2 linked regions of the Orrella dioscoreae genome follow. The main gene of each other region encodes a partner of the protein of the gene in region 2 in a complex. Links are inferred from orthologs where the notes say so. Each region holds a gene or a part of one and is shown on either strand. Other genes may lie near its edges.

The links.
Region 1: the proteins of ODI_RS07160 (region 2) and pnp are in contact, whole or in part, in a cryo-EM structure (PDB 9QH0), measured with the Escherichia coli proteins. The link is inferred for Orrella dioscoreae from one-to-one orthologs.

Annotation. Positions count from the first base shown.
Region 1 is NZ_LT907988.1:1,303,461-1,310,165, reverse strand. What follows is about bases 1,781-4,722. They hold pnp (polyribonucleotide nucleotidyltransferase), read right to left. Parts: upstream 4,359-4,722; coding sequence 2,202-4,358; downstream 1,781-2,201. Other genes in these bases: rpsO (30S ribosomal protein S15), read right to left, coding at 4,628-4,722. Also shown: ODI_RS05955 (hypothetical protein), read right to left, coding at 1-580; more of rpsO, read right to left, coding at 4,723-4,897; ODI_RS05935 (hypothetical protein), read left to right, coding at 5,178-5,714; ODI_RS05930 (hypothetical protein), read left to right, coding at 5,787-6,308; pssA (CDP-diacylglycerol--serine O-phosphatidyltransferase), read right to left, coding at 6,393-6,705. UniProt on the Escherichia coli protein: Involved in mRNA degradation. Catalyzes the phosphorolysis of single-stranded polyribonucleotides processively in the 3'- to 5'-direction. Also involved, along with RNase II, in tRNA processing.
Region 2 is NZ_LT907988.1:1,539,949-1,547,363, forward strand. The notes cover bases 1,454-5,105. They hold ODI_RS07160 (Rne/Rng family ribonuclease), read right to left. Parts: upstream 4,741-5,105; coding sequence 1,654-4,740; downstream 1,454-1,653. Other genes in these bases: ODI_RS07155 (acyloxyacyl hydrolase), read left to right, coding at 1,454-1,474. In the rest of the region: accD (acetyl-CoA carboxylase, carboxyltransferase subunit beta), read left to right, coding at 1-642; more of ODI_RS07155, read left to right, coding at 935-1,453; ODI_RS07165 (RluA family pseudouridine synthase), read left to right, coding at 5,238-6,206; ODI_RS07170 (HAD-IA family hydrolase), read left to right, coding at 6,254-6,907; protein-methionine-sulfoxide reductase catalytic subunit MsrP, read left to right, coding at 7,083-7,415. UniProt on the Escherichia coli protein: Endoribonuclease that plays a central role in RNA processing and decay. Required for the maturation of 5S and 16S rRNAs and the majority of tRNAs. Also involved in the degradation of most mRNAs.

The sequences.
Region 1 (6,705 bases), 240 kb from region 2 along the record:
CAGTGTCGCTGATCTCGTTGGCAAGCAGCAGGGGCTGCTTGGACTCGTCCTTGCGCGTGGCCAACAACCATGCCGCCGCCTCGACGTTGCGCGCGGCGTTATAGACACGCTGGCCGTCGAGCATGTCCGAGACATAGAAACGGGTCTTGCCGCCATGCGCCGTGATGATCGTATCGGACAGGCCGAAGATGAAGGCGGCCACGCGGTCACCGCGGTAGGCCGGGTCCAGCGAAACGGCAAGGATCTGGATGTCGCGCAAGCCCTGCAGGCCCGCGGGCGGACGGCCGGCGGCCATGGCGTCGCGCACGCGCTTGACCGCGGTATCGAAGTCTGGCGCGCCGCCCTTGCGCCATTCGCGTGGATTCCGGCGATAGAGCTTGTCCAGCAGGCTGTTCAGGCCAGCCTGGTTGTCGCGCATGGCGATGGTGACGGTTCGGTTGAAATCGGTCTGGCCGAACTGGTCGGCGGACATTTTCTCGGTGCGTGGCGAACCGCCCGAAGACGGCGCGGACGGCGGGCTGGCGCAAGCGCCCAGGGCAAACATTGCCAAGGCAAAGATAGCCAGGTTGCGCCGCGTCATGCCATGGTCCGTCCATCTCCGTGGTTGACGCCCGGACCTGCGGCGCGGGCGCCGCTGGTTCCAGACATCGGTCTGGGCAAGACTTTACCGCAAGGCGGAAGACCTGCGCCGCCATGACCGTCAAACAATGAAAAACGGCGCCCGATGAACTGACCCCCGAAAGTTGGACGAAATCCAATCTTCGGGGGTTTTTGCATGGCGAAGTACGACGAGCGTTTCAAGCTCAAGGTAGTGAAGGAGTATCTGTCAGGATCGGGGGGATCGAAGACGGTGGGCGCCAGGCACGGTCTTGGTCACGCCACAGTCAGGCGGTGGGTAAGTAGCTATCGAGAGCACGGGGTGTGCGGCCTGCGTCGCAAGGGCGCGAGCTACGACGCGGCATTCAAGCTGCAGGTGCTCAATCGGATGTGGCGTGAGGGGTGGTCTCTGACGCAGACGGCGGCAGCATTTGATATTCGCTCGGCGAGCCACATTGGTAGGTGGGAGCGTCAGTATCATGAGGGTGGAAATGAAGCCCTTGAGCACCGTCGGCGCGGATGCAGAGCCATGTCAGATCAGTCAGTAAAACCGTCAGGGCCCACAGCCCCAGAGCAGAAAACCCTTGAGGAGGTGCTCAAGGAAAACGAGTACCTCCGAGCGGAGAACGCCTACCTAAAAAAGCTCGATGCCTTGATCCAGCAAAAGAGGGCGGCAGCGCAGAAAAAGCGCAGTTGATCGCTGGGTTGAGGCAAGAGCATCGCGTAGGTGTGCTGCTGGCAGTCGCAGGACTCTCGCGCAGCACGTTCTACTACCACTTGAAGGCGCGGGGCGTGGCAGACAAGTCTGCGGGGCTCAAGGCCAGGATCAGTGCCGTCTATGCGCGCCACAAGGGCCGCTACGGCTACCGACGCATCACGGCCGCGCTGCGCCAGGCCGGCCAGTGCGTGAACCACAAGACGGTGCAGAAGCTGATGCGGGCGTTGGGACTGAAGTCCTTGGTGCGGCCGAAGAGGTATCGCTCGTACCGAGGCGAGGTAGGCCGCGTGGCGCCGAACGTGCTGGCGCGCCAGTTCGAGGCCGACCGTCCGAACCAGAAGTGGGTCACCGACGTGACGGAGTTCAACGTGCGCGGCCAGAAGCTGTATCTGTCGCCGGTGATGGACCTGTACAACGGTGAGATCGTGGCCTACGAGACCAGCGAGCGTCCGTTGTTCGGGCTGGTGGGCAACATGCTCAAGAAGGCGATGCGCCGCCTGTCGCCGGGCGACCAACCGCTGCTGCACTCGGACCAGGGCTGGCAGTACCAGCAGCCCAGCTACCGGCGCATGCTGGCCGATCGTGGCCTCACGCAAAGCATGTCGCGCAAGGGCAACTGCCTGGACAACGCCGCCATGGAGAGCTGGTTCGCCACGCTCAAGACCGAGTGCTTCTACCTGAACCGCTACGACAGCATCGACCAGCTACAGAAAGCCATCGGCCAGTTCATCCACTACTACAACCACCAGCGTATCCGGCTCAAACTAAAAGGCCTGAGCCCGGTGCAATACCGAACTCAGGCCTTGGCCGCCTGACCTTTTAAACTGTCCAACTTCTGGGGGTCAGTTCACGAAGGCGCCGTTCCTGCCTACAGCGATTGCAAACCTCAGGCTTGCGGTTCGCCTTGCGGCGCGGCTTCGGCCGGAGCGGCGGCGCCGCCCTGGGCTTCGATGCCGCCGATGGCCTTGACCGACAGGCGCAGACGGCCCTTTTCATCGGCTTCGATCACCTTGACGCGCAAGGCCTGGCCGACCTTCAGCACGTCGTTGATGTTGGCGATGCGGTAGTTGGCGATCTCCGAGATGTGCAGCAGGCCATCACGGCCCGGCAGCACTTGCACGATGGCGCCAAAGTCCAGCAGGCGCAGCACCGAGCCGTCATAGACCTGGCCGACTTCGACGTCGGCGGTCAGGTCGGTGATGCGGCGCTGGGCTTCGCGGGCGCGATCCAGGTCGGCGCTCGAGATGACGATGGTGCCGTCATCCGAGATGTCGATCTGCGTGCCGGTTTCTTCGGTCAGCGCGCGGATGGTGGCGCCGCCCTTGCCGATCACGTCGCGGATCTTCTCGGGGTTGATCTTCATGCTGAGCATGCGCGGCGCGAACGTCGAGAGCTCGGTGCGCGAACCATCGAGGGCTTCACGCATCTTGTCCAGGATGTGCAGGCGGCCATCACGGGCCTGGGCCAGCGCGACCTGCATGATTTCCTTGGTGATGCCCTGGATCTTGATGTCCATCTGCAGCGCGGTGATGCCGTTGACGGTACCCGCCACCTTGAAGTCCATGTCGCCCAGGTGATCTTCGTCACCCAGGATGTCCGTCAGCACGGCGAACTTGCCCTGGTCCAGGATCAGGCCCATGGCGACGCCCGCCACGTGATCCTTGACCGGCACGCCCGCATCCATCATGGCCAGCGAACCGCCGCAGACCGAGGCCATCGACGACGAGCCGTTGGATTCGGTGATTTCCGACACCAGGCGGATGGTGTACTGGAAATCTTCCGGGGCCGGCAGCAGCGGCACCAGCGAGCGCTTGGCCAGGCGGCCGTGGCCGATTTCGCGGCGCTTGGGCACGCCCACGCGACCCGTTTCGCCGGTGGCGAAGGGAGGCATGTTGTAGTGCATCAGGAAGCGGTCACGGTACTCGCCCATGAGCGCGTCGATGATCTGCTCGTCCTGCTTGGTGCCCAGCGTGGCAACGACCAGCGCCTGCGTTTCACCACGGGTGAAGAGCGCGCTGCCGTGCGCGCGGGGCAGCACGCCCAGGCGAACGCTGATGGGACGCACGGTGCGGGTGTCGCGGCCGTCAATGCGGGGCTCGCCCGACAGGATCTGGCCACGCACCAGCTTGGCTTCCAGGTCGAACAGGACGTTTTCCACGGCCACGGTGTCGACCTTCTGGCCTTCCGGCGCCTGGGCGGCGACCTTGGCCTGCACGTCGGCGTAGACTTCACGCAGCTTGGTGGTGCGGGCCTGCTTTTCGCGGATTTGATAGGCGGCGGTCAGGCCTTCCTGCGCAGCGGCGGTCACCGACGCGATGAACGACTCGTCGCGCGGCGCGGGCTGCCAATTCCATTCCGGCTTGCCGGCTTCGGCAACCAGGTCATGGATGGTGTTGATGACGACCTGTTGCTGCTCGTGGCCGAAGACCACGCCGCCCAGCATCACTTCCTCGGACAGTTCGCGGGCTTCCGACTCCACCATCAGCACGGCGGTTTCAGTGCCGGCGACCACCAGGTTCAGTTGCGAATCCTTCAGTTGCGAGGCGGTGGGGTTGATGACGTACTGGCCGTCCAGGTAACCCACGCGCGCGGCGCCGATCGGGCCGTTGAAGGGGATGCCCGAGATGGCCAGGGCAGCCGAGGCGCCGATCATGGCGGCGATGTCGGGGTCGATTTCGGGGTTGACGGACAGCGTGTGGATGATCACCTGCACGTCGTTGTAGAACCCTTCGGGGAACAGCGGACGCAGCGGACGATCGATCAGGCGCGAGGTCAGGGTTTCCTTTTCCGAAGGCTTGCCTTCGCGCTTGAAGAAACCACCGGGGATACGGCCGGCGGCGTAGGTCTTTTCGATGTAGTCGACCGTCAGCGGGAAGAAGTCCTGGCCAGGCTTCGGCTTCTTGGCGGCAACGACGGTGGCCAGCACCACGGTGTCCTCGATGGACACCAGCACGGCGCCAGAGGCCTGACGGGCGATTTCGCCCGTTTCCAGCACGACGGTGTGCTGGCCGTACTGGAACGATTTGCTGACTTTGTTGAACATGTCGGAGATTCCTTGCAGTGGGAAAAGGCCCTTGCGCGGCGCGATCTGCTCGCTGCGCCCCGCGAGGGCACTTTCATCTGGGGTGGCCCTGAAACAACATAATGCCCCCATGCGGCGCCTTCGGCTTGCAGTCCCCCCGAAGGGGCTGCTTTTTGCCTTGGGACGGCCCGGCGGACAAAAAAGCCGTGGCCGATGCAACACAAGCTGCATCGGCCACGGCTGACATCATGGGGTACCGGCCCCTGGGGTACCGGCTCCGCAGGTACCGATCACTTGCGCAGACCGAGCTTTTCGATCAGCGAGCGGTAAGCGTCGGGATTGCGGCCCTTCAGGTAATCGAGGAGCTTGCGACGGCGGCTCACCATGCGCAGCAGACCGCGGCGCGAGTGGTGATCCTTCATGTGCGTCTTGAAGTGGCCGGTCAGCTCGTTGATGCGAGCCGTCAGCAGCGCAACTTGCACTTCGGGGGAACCCGTGTCGCCCTGAGCGCGTTGGAACTGGGTAACGATGTCGGATTTCTTGATATCGGCAACAGCCATGATAAACCTCTGATAACGTGCGACAGGGCCGAGGCGCCCGGTCGTGAGTGGAATGAAACGCTTGGAACAAAAGGGGCAGGAAGACTGCCCAAACTGATCAACCAAACTGCTTTTTACGAAAACCGGGCACTAAACCCGCAATGCATGAACGGGCTCTGGAACACTTCCGAGCCCGGTCAAGCTGAAAATTATAGCTGATTCGCTAGAATGATTCCCAGGCACCCCGACAGGCCGTGGCAGCACCGCGACGCCGCCCCGGGGCGCAGGAGATTCCACCCAGATGAAAACCCCGACTTTCACCGTCTTCCGCCGCGCAGGCCTCGCCGCCTCGGCCCTGCTGCTGGCAGCCTGCTCGACCACCGACCACGTCTCCCCCGACGCCACGGCCGCCGAGCTGCAGGAACGCTTCGGCAACCCCACCGTCACCTGCCCGCTGCCCGACGGCGGCGAGCGCCGCGTCTGGTCGCGCCAGCCTGACGGCCAGTTCGCCTGGGCCAGCATCAAGGATGCGGAAGGCAAGGAAGGCCCGCTGCAACAGATGCTCAGCGACGCCGGCTTTGCCCAGCTGCAGGGCGGCTACTGGCCCGCCGAGAAGATCCGCTGCGAGTTCGGCCCGCCCGCCGAGATCAAGGAGATCGGCCACGGCAATGCGCGCCAGGTCGTGTGGAGCTATCGCTTCCGCCACGCCAATGCCTGGGACTCCCTGATGAACCTGTACATGGGCCCCAAGGGCGACGTCCTGCGTCGCTCGAGCTTCATCCAGGATCCACGCGGCATGAACAGCGGGGAAGGCAACGCGACCGGCAGCAGCGACTGACGGCCGGGCCTCATACTTCAAGCTCGCGGCGCGCAACGGCGCTGCCGCTTACGCAAGGCCAAGGAGACGACCATGGCACGCTCACGCTCTTCCCTCCCACGCTTGGCCGCCGCCGCCCTCGCGCTTGGCGCGTTGGCCGGCTGCGCCAACATCGACACGGTCGCGCCCGGCACCCCTGTCGATGCCGTCACGCAGAAATACGGCGCCCCCACTTCCAGCTGCCCCTTGCCGGGCGGCGGACAGCGCCTGGTCTGGTCGCAACAGCCCCTGGGCCAATACGCCTGGGGCACGAACACGACGGCCGACGGCCGGGTCGGCCCCATCGAGCCCATCCTGACGGACGAAGCCTTCCGCCGGCTGGACACGGGCGAATGGAGCGCCGAACGCGTCCGCTGCGAATTCGGTCCGCCCGCCGAGGTCCGCGAGGTCGGCATGCAATCGGTGCGGCAGGTCACCTGGGCCTATCGCTATCGCGAGAGCGGTGTCTGGAACTCGCTCATGTACCTCTACATGGGCGCCGACGGCACGCTGCTCAATCGCCGCCACCCCGGCCCCGATCCGATGTACGAGGATCGCGGCGACAACCGGGACTGAGACATCCCCGCGCAGCCGTGACGCATGACGAAAAACCCGGCCTGTGGCCGGGTTTTTCGTTGTCTTGAGCCGCTTGGCTATCCATCAGGCGTCGATGCGGCGTTCCTGTTGCAGGCGGCGCACGCGGTTCCAGCGCCACAGCCACTGCACCCAGCCCGACAGCCCATAGATGACGAACAGGCCGAAGAGCACGAGGGGAGGATCGCTGGAGACGAAGACGAACACCGCCACCACCAGCAGGATGCCCCAGAACGGCACGCTGCGGCCCAGCGCGAACGACTTGCCGCTGAAGAACGGCGCGTTGCTCACCATGGAAACGCCGGCATAGAGCGTGAGCGCGAACGCCGTCCAGGCCAGCAGGCCATCCTGCATCGGGAATTTGTTGTCGACGGCCAGC
Region 2 (7,415 bases):
GAAACCACCCGTTCGGTCGACTCGCTGAAGTTCAAGGATTCGCGCAAGTACCCCGAGCGCCTGGCCGAAGCCACCAAGCAGACGGACGAAACCGACGCCCTGATCGTCGTGAGCGGCAGCATTCGTGGCTTGGCCGCAACACTCGCATGTTTCGAATTCCAATTCATGGGCGGCTCGATGGGGTCGGTGGTGGGCGAGCGTTTCGCGCGCGGCGTCGAGGCCGCGCTGGCGAACAAAACCCCCTTCATCTGCGTGGCGGCCTCGGGTGGCGCGCGCATGCAGGAAAGCCTGCTGTCGCTGATGCAGATGGCCAAGACCAATGCCATGCTCACGCGTCTGTCGGCCGAAGGGCTGCCATTCATCAGCGTCCTGACCGATCCCACCATGGGCGGCGTGTCGGCCAGCTTCGCCTTCATGGGCGACGTGGTGATTGCCGAACCCAAGGCGCTGATCGGTTTCGCCGGTCCGCGCGTCATCGAGCAGACGGTGCGCGAGAAGCTGCCGGAAGGCTTCCAGCGTTCCGAGTTCCTGCTGCAGAAGGGCGCCGTGGACATGGTGGTGGATCGCCGCCAGCTGCGCGATGAAATCGCCCGCCTGTTGGCATTGCTTACCAATCAGCCTTTGGAAGCCGTTTCGGCTTGATGGGCAAGCTGGGCGGCGAGGCGGTTTTCTGATACCTTGACTTCATGCTGTCAAACGCTGACCAGGCAGTAAGCCAACGGTCAGCAACACGGCGCGTCGTGGTTGACATTCACCGCCTTCTGCTGCCCATGCAGGGCCGGGTTCGCTGCTGACTGCCCGCGCCGCTTCCACATGGTTCGCGCCAGCCGCCCCGCAGTCTCGTGCTGCCAGGTCCGGGTTTCACCTGCCGTCAGTCCGGGCCGGCCGCTGGCGCTCTCGTTTCAAGGCAGAGTTGCCGGAGTAAGCATTGATCATGCACGCCTTCAAGAAGAACAAGATTGCCGCCGCCCTGATCCTGTCGGCTGGCCTGTCCCCCCTGCTCGCCGCGGCGCCTGCCAGCGCACAGGGCATTGGCGTGACCGCTGGCGTGGGCGACCACTACCAGCGCCTGGAAATCAACTGGCAATCGCCTGCTTTGTGGGATTACCAATTCGGTGGCAACTGGGGCCGCCTGGAACTGGTCGGTGAACTCGGCGCTGCCTACTGGAAGGCCAACGGTTCGCGTGATCCGGGCAATGTCTGGCAGTTCAATGCGATCCCCATGTTCCGCTGGTGGACCGGCGAACGCTTCTACCTGGAAGCCGGCGTGGGCGCCACTGCCTTCACCAGCACGCGCTTCGCGGACAAGAACATCAGCACCGCCTTCCAGTTCGGTGACCATATCGGCGCGGGTTTCCTGATCAACGATTCGAACCGCATCGGCCTGCGTCTTTCGCACTTCTCCAACGCCAGCATCAAGAAGCCGAACCCTGGCCTGGACGTGGTGCAGCTGACGTATACGTACCTGTATTGATCATCTTGCCGCCTGGCCTGTCGGCCTGGCGTGAAGGGATCCGAAAGGCATGCCAGCGGCATGCCTTTTTGTTTGCGTGGATGTCTTGAAAAAAAAACCGCCAGGCTCGTCCGAGCACTGGCGGTTTTGTGTTGCGGCGTCCGGGAGTTTCCACGGACGCCGCAGGACGGCTGTCTTGCTTATTCCGTCTCGACCTGCACCAGCGGGGTGCTGGCCACGGCTTGCACGGGCTTGCGGGCGCGGCCCAGCTTGGGGGCTGGCACGTCGGCCTGGGGCTGTGCTGCGCCCGAGCGGGTTTCCACCCACTGCATGCCGGCGGCAGCGACCACCGCGTTCAGGTCGGCCGTCGACGCGGCAGGCGCGGCTGTGGGGGCAGGCGCGGGCGCAGCCGGCTTGGGCTCGACAGGCTGGGCCTGGACGACGGGTTCGGCCACGGGCTGTGCGGCGGGGGCGGGCACGGGCTCGACCGGCGCGACGGGTTCGACGGCCTGGGCCGTCGTTGCCGGTGCGTCGTCGACCAGGGCAGGGGCGGGCGAACGGGTGCTGTCAGCCAGCGGATCCTGCGTCTCGGCCACGACCGGCGCCGGTCCGACCGGCGCGGAGGTCCCGAGCACGCCGGCCTGCGGGGCTTCGTCCGCTGCCGTCAGCGATGCCGGGGCTTCCTCGTTGCTGACGGCGGGAGCCGTCTCGACGGGGGCGGCGGGCGCGACTTCGGCAGGTGCGACGGCAGCGGGCGCCGTTGCAGCGGCGACCGGCTCGGCCGACACGGCGGGCACGTAGGTGGGGATGGTCTGCGCGGGCTGTTGCGGCACGTGCTGGGCGTCGGGGGCATCGGCGGACAGGTCGGCCAGGGCGCCGGTGTCGTCGTCCGCGGCGGATGCGCCGTCTTCCAGTTGCGTGGCGCCGGTTTCATCCGAACCACGACGGCCACGACGGCTGCGGCGGCGGCGGCGCTTGCGTTCCGGATCGGCCTGTTCGCCATCGGCGCCTTCGCCTGCCAGGACGCCATCGGTGCCTTCGGCATCGGCGGCATCGGCCTGGGCGACAGCCTGGGGCGCGGGCGCCTGGGCCTGGGCGGGCGCCGGCGAAACGGCGTCCTCGATGCTCAGGGCCAGGGCGGCGACCATGTCTTCCTGGTTGTTCAGCGCGACGTCCTGCTGCGTGCCGGCTTCGTCACGGCGGCCACGGCCACGGCCACGGCGCCCGCGGCCCGAACGGCCAGCGGTTTCACCGGCTTCGGTCATGACGGCGGCTTGCGGCTCGACCGGGGCGGCGGGCAGGCGGCTGGGCGCGGCATCGCGTTCGGCTGCGTCACCGCGTTGGCCGCCAGAACGGCCGCGGCCGCCACGGCGGTTTTCCTCGTTGGCCGGCGTGCCGGCTTCGGGGGCGTCGGCGCGGCGTTCGCCACGGTCACCGCCACGTTCGCCACGGCGGTTGCGCGAGCGATCGCCACGCTGGCCATCGCCACGGCCACCCTGGCCGTCACGGCGCGACTTCTCGCGGGCGGCGGGGGCGGGTGCAGCGGCGGGGGTGGCTGCGGTCTGCTCGGGGGCGGGCGAGGAGAACCAGCTCAGGATGCGCTTGAACAGGCCGCCGGCGGCGGGCGCGGCTGCCACGGGGGCAGGCGCCGCCGCGGCAGGGGCGGGCGTCACGATGGGGGCGGGCTGGGCGGGGGTGATGCCCTTGACCAGCGCTTCCGGCTTGGCCTTGACCTCGTGTTCGCGCGGCTGCCAGGCCACGTTGGTGGCGGGCGACTCGGCCAGCTCGAAGCTTGCCTTGGTTTCTTCCAGGCGCGGATCGTCGTGGCGCAGGCGCTCGATGTGGTGGTGCGGGGTCTCGAGGTGCTTGTTGGGGATCAGCACGACGTTGACCTTCAGGCGGGCTTCCATCTTGGCGATGTCGGCGCGCTTTTCGTTCAGCAGGAAGGTGGCCACTTCGACCGGCACCTGGGCGTGGACCGCCGCGGTGTTTTCCTTCATGGACTCTTCCTGGATCAGGCGCAGGACGTGCAGGGCGCTGGATTCCGCGTCGCGGATCACGCCGGTGCCGTTGCAGCGCGGGCAGGTGATGTGCGAGCCCTCGTTCAGCGCCGGACGCAGGCGCTGGCGCGACAGTTCCATCAGGCCGAAACGGGAGATCTTGCCCATCTGCACGCGGGCGCGGTCGAAGTGCAGCGCGTCGCGCAGGCGGTTTTCCACCGCGCGCTGGTTCTTGCTGTCCTCCATGTCGATGAAGTCGATCACGATGAGACCGCCCAGGTCGCGCAGGCGCAACTGGCGAGCCACTTCGTCGGCGGCTTCCAGGTTGGTGCGCAGGGCGGTTTCCTCGATGTCGGCGCCGCGCGTCGAGCGTGCGGAGTTCACGTCGACGGCCACCAGGGCTTCGGTGTGGTCGATGACCACGGCGCCGCCCGAGGGCAGGTCCACCGTGCGGGCATAGGCCGTCTCGATCTGGTGTTCGATCTGGAAGCGCGAGAAGAGGGGGATGTCGTCGCGGTAGCGTTTGACGCGCTGGACGTTGTCCGGCATCACCACGCTCATGAACGCGATCGCCTGGTCGGCGATATCGTCCGTGTCGATCAGGATTTCACCGATTTCCGGCGAGAAGTAGTCACGGATGGCCCGGATGACCAGGCTCGACTCCAGGTAGATCAGGATGGGCGCGGCGTTGTCGCGGGCGGCGCCGTCGATCGCGGTCCAGAGCTGCATCAGGTAGGACAGGTCCCACTGCAGTTCCTCGACGTTGCGGCCGATGCCGGCGGTGCGGGCGATGATGCTCATGCCCGCGGGCACTTCGAGCTGGTCCATCGTCTCGCGCAGTTCCTGGCGGTCCTCGCCCTCGACGCGGCGCGACACGCCGCCGCCACGCGGATTGTTGGGCATCAGGACCAGGTAGCGGCCTGCCAGCGAGATGAAGGTGGTCAGGGCGGCGCCCTTGTTGCCGCGCTCTTCCTTTTCGACCTGGACGATGAGTTCCTGGCCTTCGCGCAGGGCGTCCTGGATGCGCGCGCTGCGCACATCGATGCCTTCCTTGAAGTAGCTGCGGGCGACTTCCTTGAAGGGCAGGAAGCCGTGGCGGTCTTCCCCGTAGTTGACGAAGCAGGCTTCGAGGCCGGGTTCGATACGGGTGATGACGCCTTTGTAGATGTTGCCTTTGCGCTGTTCGCGGCCGGCGGTCTCGATGTCGAGGTCGATGAGTTTCTGCCCATCGACGATGGCAACGCGCAGTTCTTCCTGGTGCGTTGCATTGAACAGCATGCGCTTCATGAGTGACGATCTCCGTGGTCATGGCACGTCGAAATCGACGTGCCGCCTCGGGGTCACCCGGTCTGCGGGGCGGGAACAATGCAAGAAGGACAGGATGCGGTTGCCCGCAGCCTGCACGAGGTCAGGCGGGCACGATGCGCCGATTGGCGCGAGGTTCTGTCAGCAGGGGGGTCGGTGGCACAGTGTGAGTGGCGACAAGTTGCTTGCTGGGTGAACACAGGTGCGGGATGAAAAGCGCACGCACCTGCTGCATTCGTAGACGACGGTTTTCTTGCTTTGATTCCAGAGCCGCGATCGGCTACGCAACGGGGGCTGCTAATAGTGGCGGGCATGTTGCGTCATCGCCACTGGCAGCCGCGGTTGAGACCGACGACCAAGTACCCCCGGGACTGGATTGGCTGGCGCTACAATATGGCCCGCGCTCCGGTCGGAGACGCTAATTCATGCATCTCTACGCCGGGCGGCTAAATCCAGCCCCTTCAGGCTGGACGGATTATATGCCGCTTTCCGCAATGCGCAAAGAAAACCCACCTTCCGCCCCCATTTATGCTGTCCGCATGGTCGAAGTGGAGGCGGAGTACGACGGCCAGCGCCTGGACAATTTCCTGCTGCGCCTGTGCAAGGGCGTGCCCAAGAGCCACCTCTACAAGGCCATCCGTGGCGGGGAAGTGCGGGTCAACAAGGGCCGCGCCTCGGCCGATACCCGCCTGTCCGCGGGGGACACGGTCCGCATTCCGCCGCTGCGCCTGCCCGAGCCGGGCGCGCCCCGGCCGGTGCCGGGCACGGAATTCCCCATCATCCATGAAGACGACGCCCTGCTCGTGGTGGACAAGCCCGCGGGCGTGGCGGTGCACGGCGGCAGCGGCGTGTCCTTCGGCGTCATCGAGCAGTTGCGCGCGGCGCGGCCCGACGCCCGGTTCCTGGAGCTGGTGCACCGGCTGGACCGCGAAACCTCGGGCCTGCTCATGATCGCCAAGACCCGCAAGGCGCTGCTGGCGCTGCACGAGATGCTGCGCGAGGGCGGCAGCCGCAAGCACTATTACGCGCTGGTGGAGGGCGACTGGGTCAACGACCGCCAGCACGTGAAGCTGCCGCTGCTGAAATGGACCACCAAAAGCGGCGAGCGCCGCGTGAAGGTGGATGCCACCGGCCAGCAGGCCCACACCATCGTCTCGCGCGTGCAGCGCTATGGCGGGCGCTACAGCCTGGTCGACGCCGAACTGCGCACCGGCCGCACCCACCAGATCCGTGTCCACCTGGCCGCCAGCGGCTTTCCCATCGTGGGCGACGACAAATACGGGCGCGACGAGACCCGCGAGGCATTCGCCCGCGCGGGCTTCGCGCGCATGTTCCTGCATGCCCGCTCGCTGGCGCTGCCGCACCCCGTCAGCGGCGAGACGCTGCAGCTCGAGGCGCCGTTGCCGCCAGCCTGCCAGGCGGTTCTCAAGCGACTGGAGACCGAATAGATGTCCGTGTTCCATCCTTCCATCCGTTTTTCGGCCCAGGAGGCCTGATGCAATACAGCCTGATCGTTTTCGACTGGGACGGCACGCTGATGGACTCCACCCACAGCATCGTCGCCGCCATCCAGGGCGCCTGCCGGGATCTCGACCTGCCCGTGCCCTCGGTGTCCTCGGCCAGCTGGGTGATCGGCCTGTCCCTGGAAACGGCCTTGCGCCGCGCGGTGCCGGATCTCACCGCGGCACTCATGCCGCGTTTCCTCGAGCGCTATCGCATCCACTACCTGACGCGCGATCCCGAGCTGCGCCTGTTCGAAGGCATCCCCGGGCTGCTGGACGACCTGGCCGGGCGCGAGGTGCGGCTGGCGGTTGCCACCGGCAAGAGCCGGGTGGGACTGGACCGGGTGCTGGCCACCACGGGCCTGGGGCCGCGCTTCGAAACCACCCGCTGCGCCGATGAAAGCTTCAGCAAGCCGCACCCGGCCATGCTGCACGAGATCATGGACGAGCTGGACGTGGCGCCTGATCAGGTGCTGATGGTGGGCGACACTTCGCATGACCTGCAGATGGCCGTCAATGCCGGCGTGCATGGCCTGGGCGTGACCTATGGCGCGCACACGCTGGATGATCTGGTGCGTTGCGGCCCGCAGGGCGTGGTCGGCGACGTGCCGGCCTTGCGCGACTGGCTGCTGGCGCGCGTGCGCTAGTCGCCCCAGGGCAAGGAACCCCGGGGCGGCGGGCCTGTCCAAGCGGACGGCGCGCGGCGCCCGGGCGCAGGAAGGTCTGATTCAGCCCCGGGTCATGCGTGTGGCGGTATCCTGACCTGTCGTCGTGCCGCCGGTCCGGCCAGGCATCTGCCGCCGGACATTACGGGAGCCTGCCATGCCCAGATCCAAGTCTGCTGTTTTCAAGACCCCCAGCGTCCCCGCCTCCGAGATCACCGACGAGGCCGTCTGGCGCGAGCGGCGCCGCTTCGTCGCCCAGGCGGGCCTGGTCGCGGCGGGCCTGGGTCTCGCGGGCTGGAGCCACCGGCAGGCATTCGCCCAGTCCGCGGCAGGCCTGGCGTTGCCGGGCAAGGCCAATCCCCAGTTCGCGCTGATGGATGCCACCACGCCCGAGTCCGACGTCACCACCTACAACAATTACTACGAGTTCGGCACCGGCAAGGGCGATCCCGCCCGCTACGCGGGTGCGCTGCAGACGCATCCCTGGCAG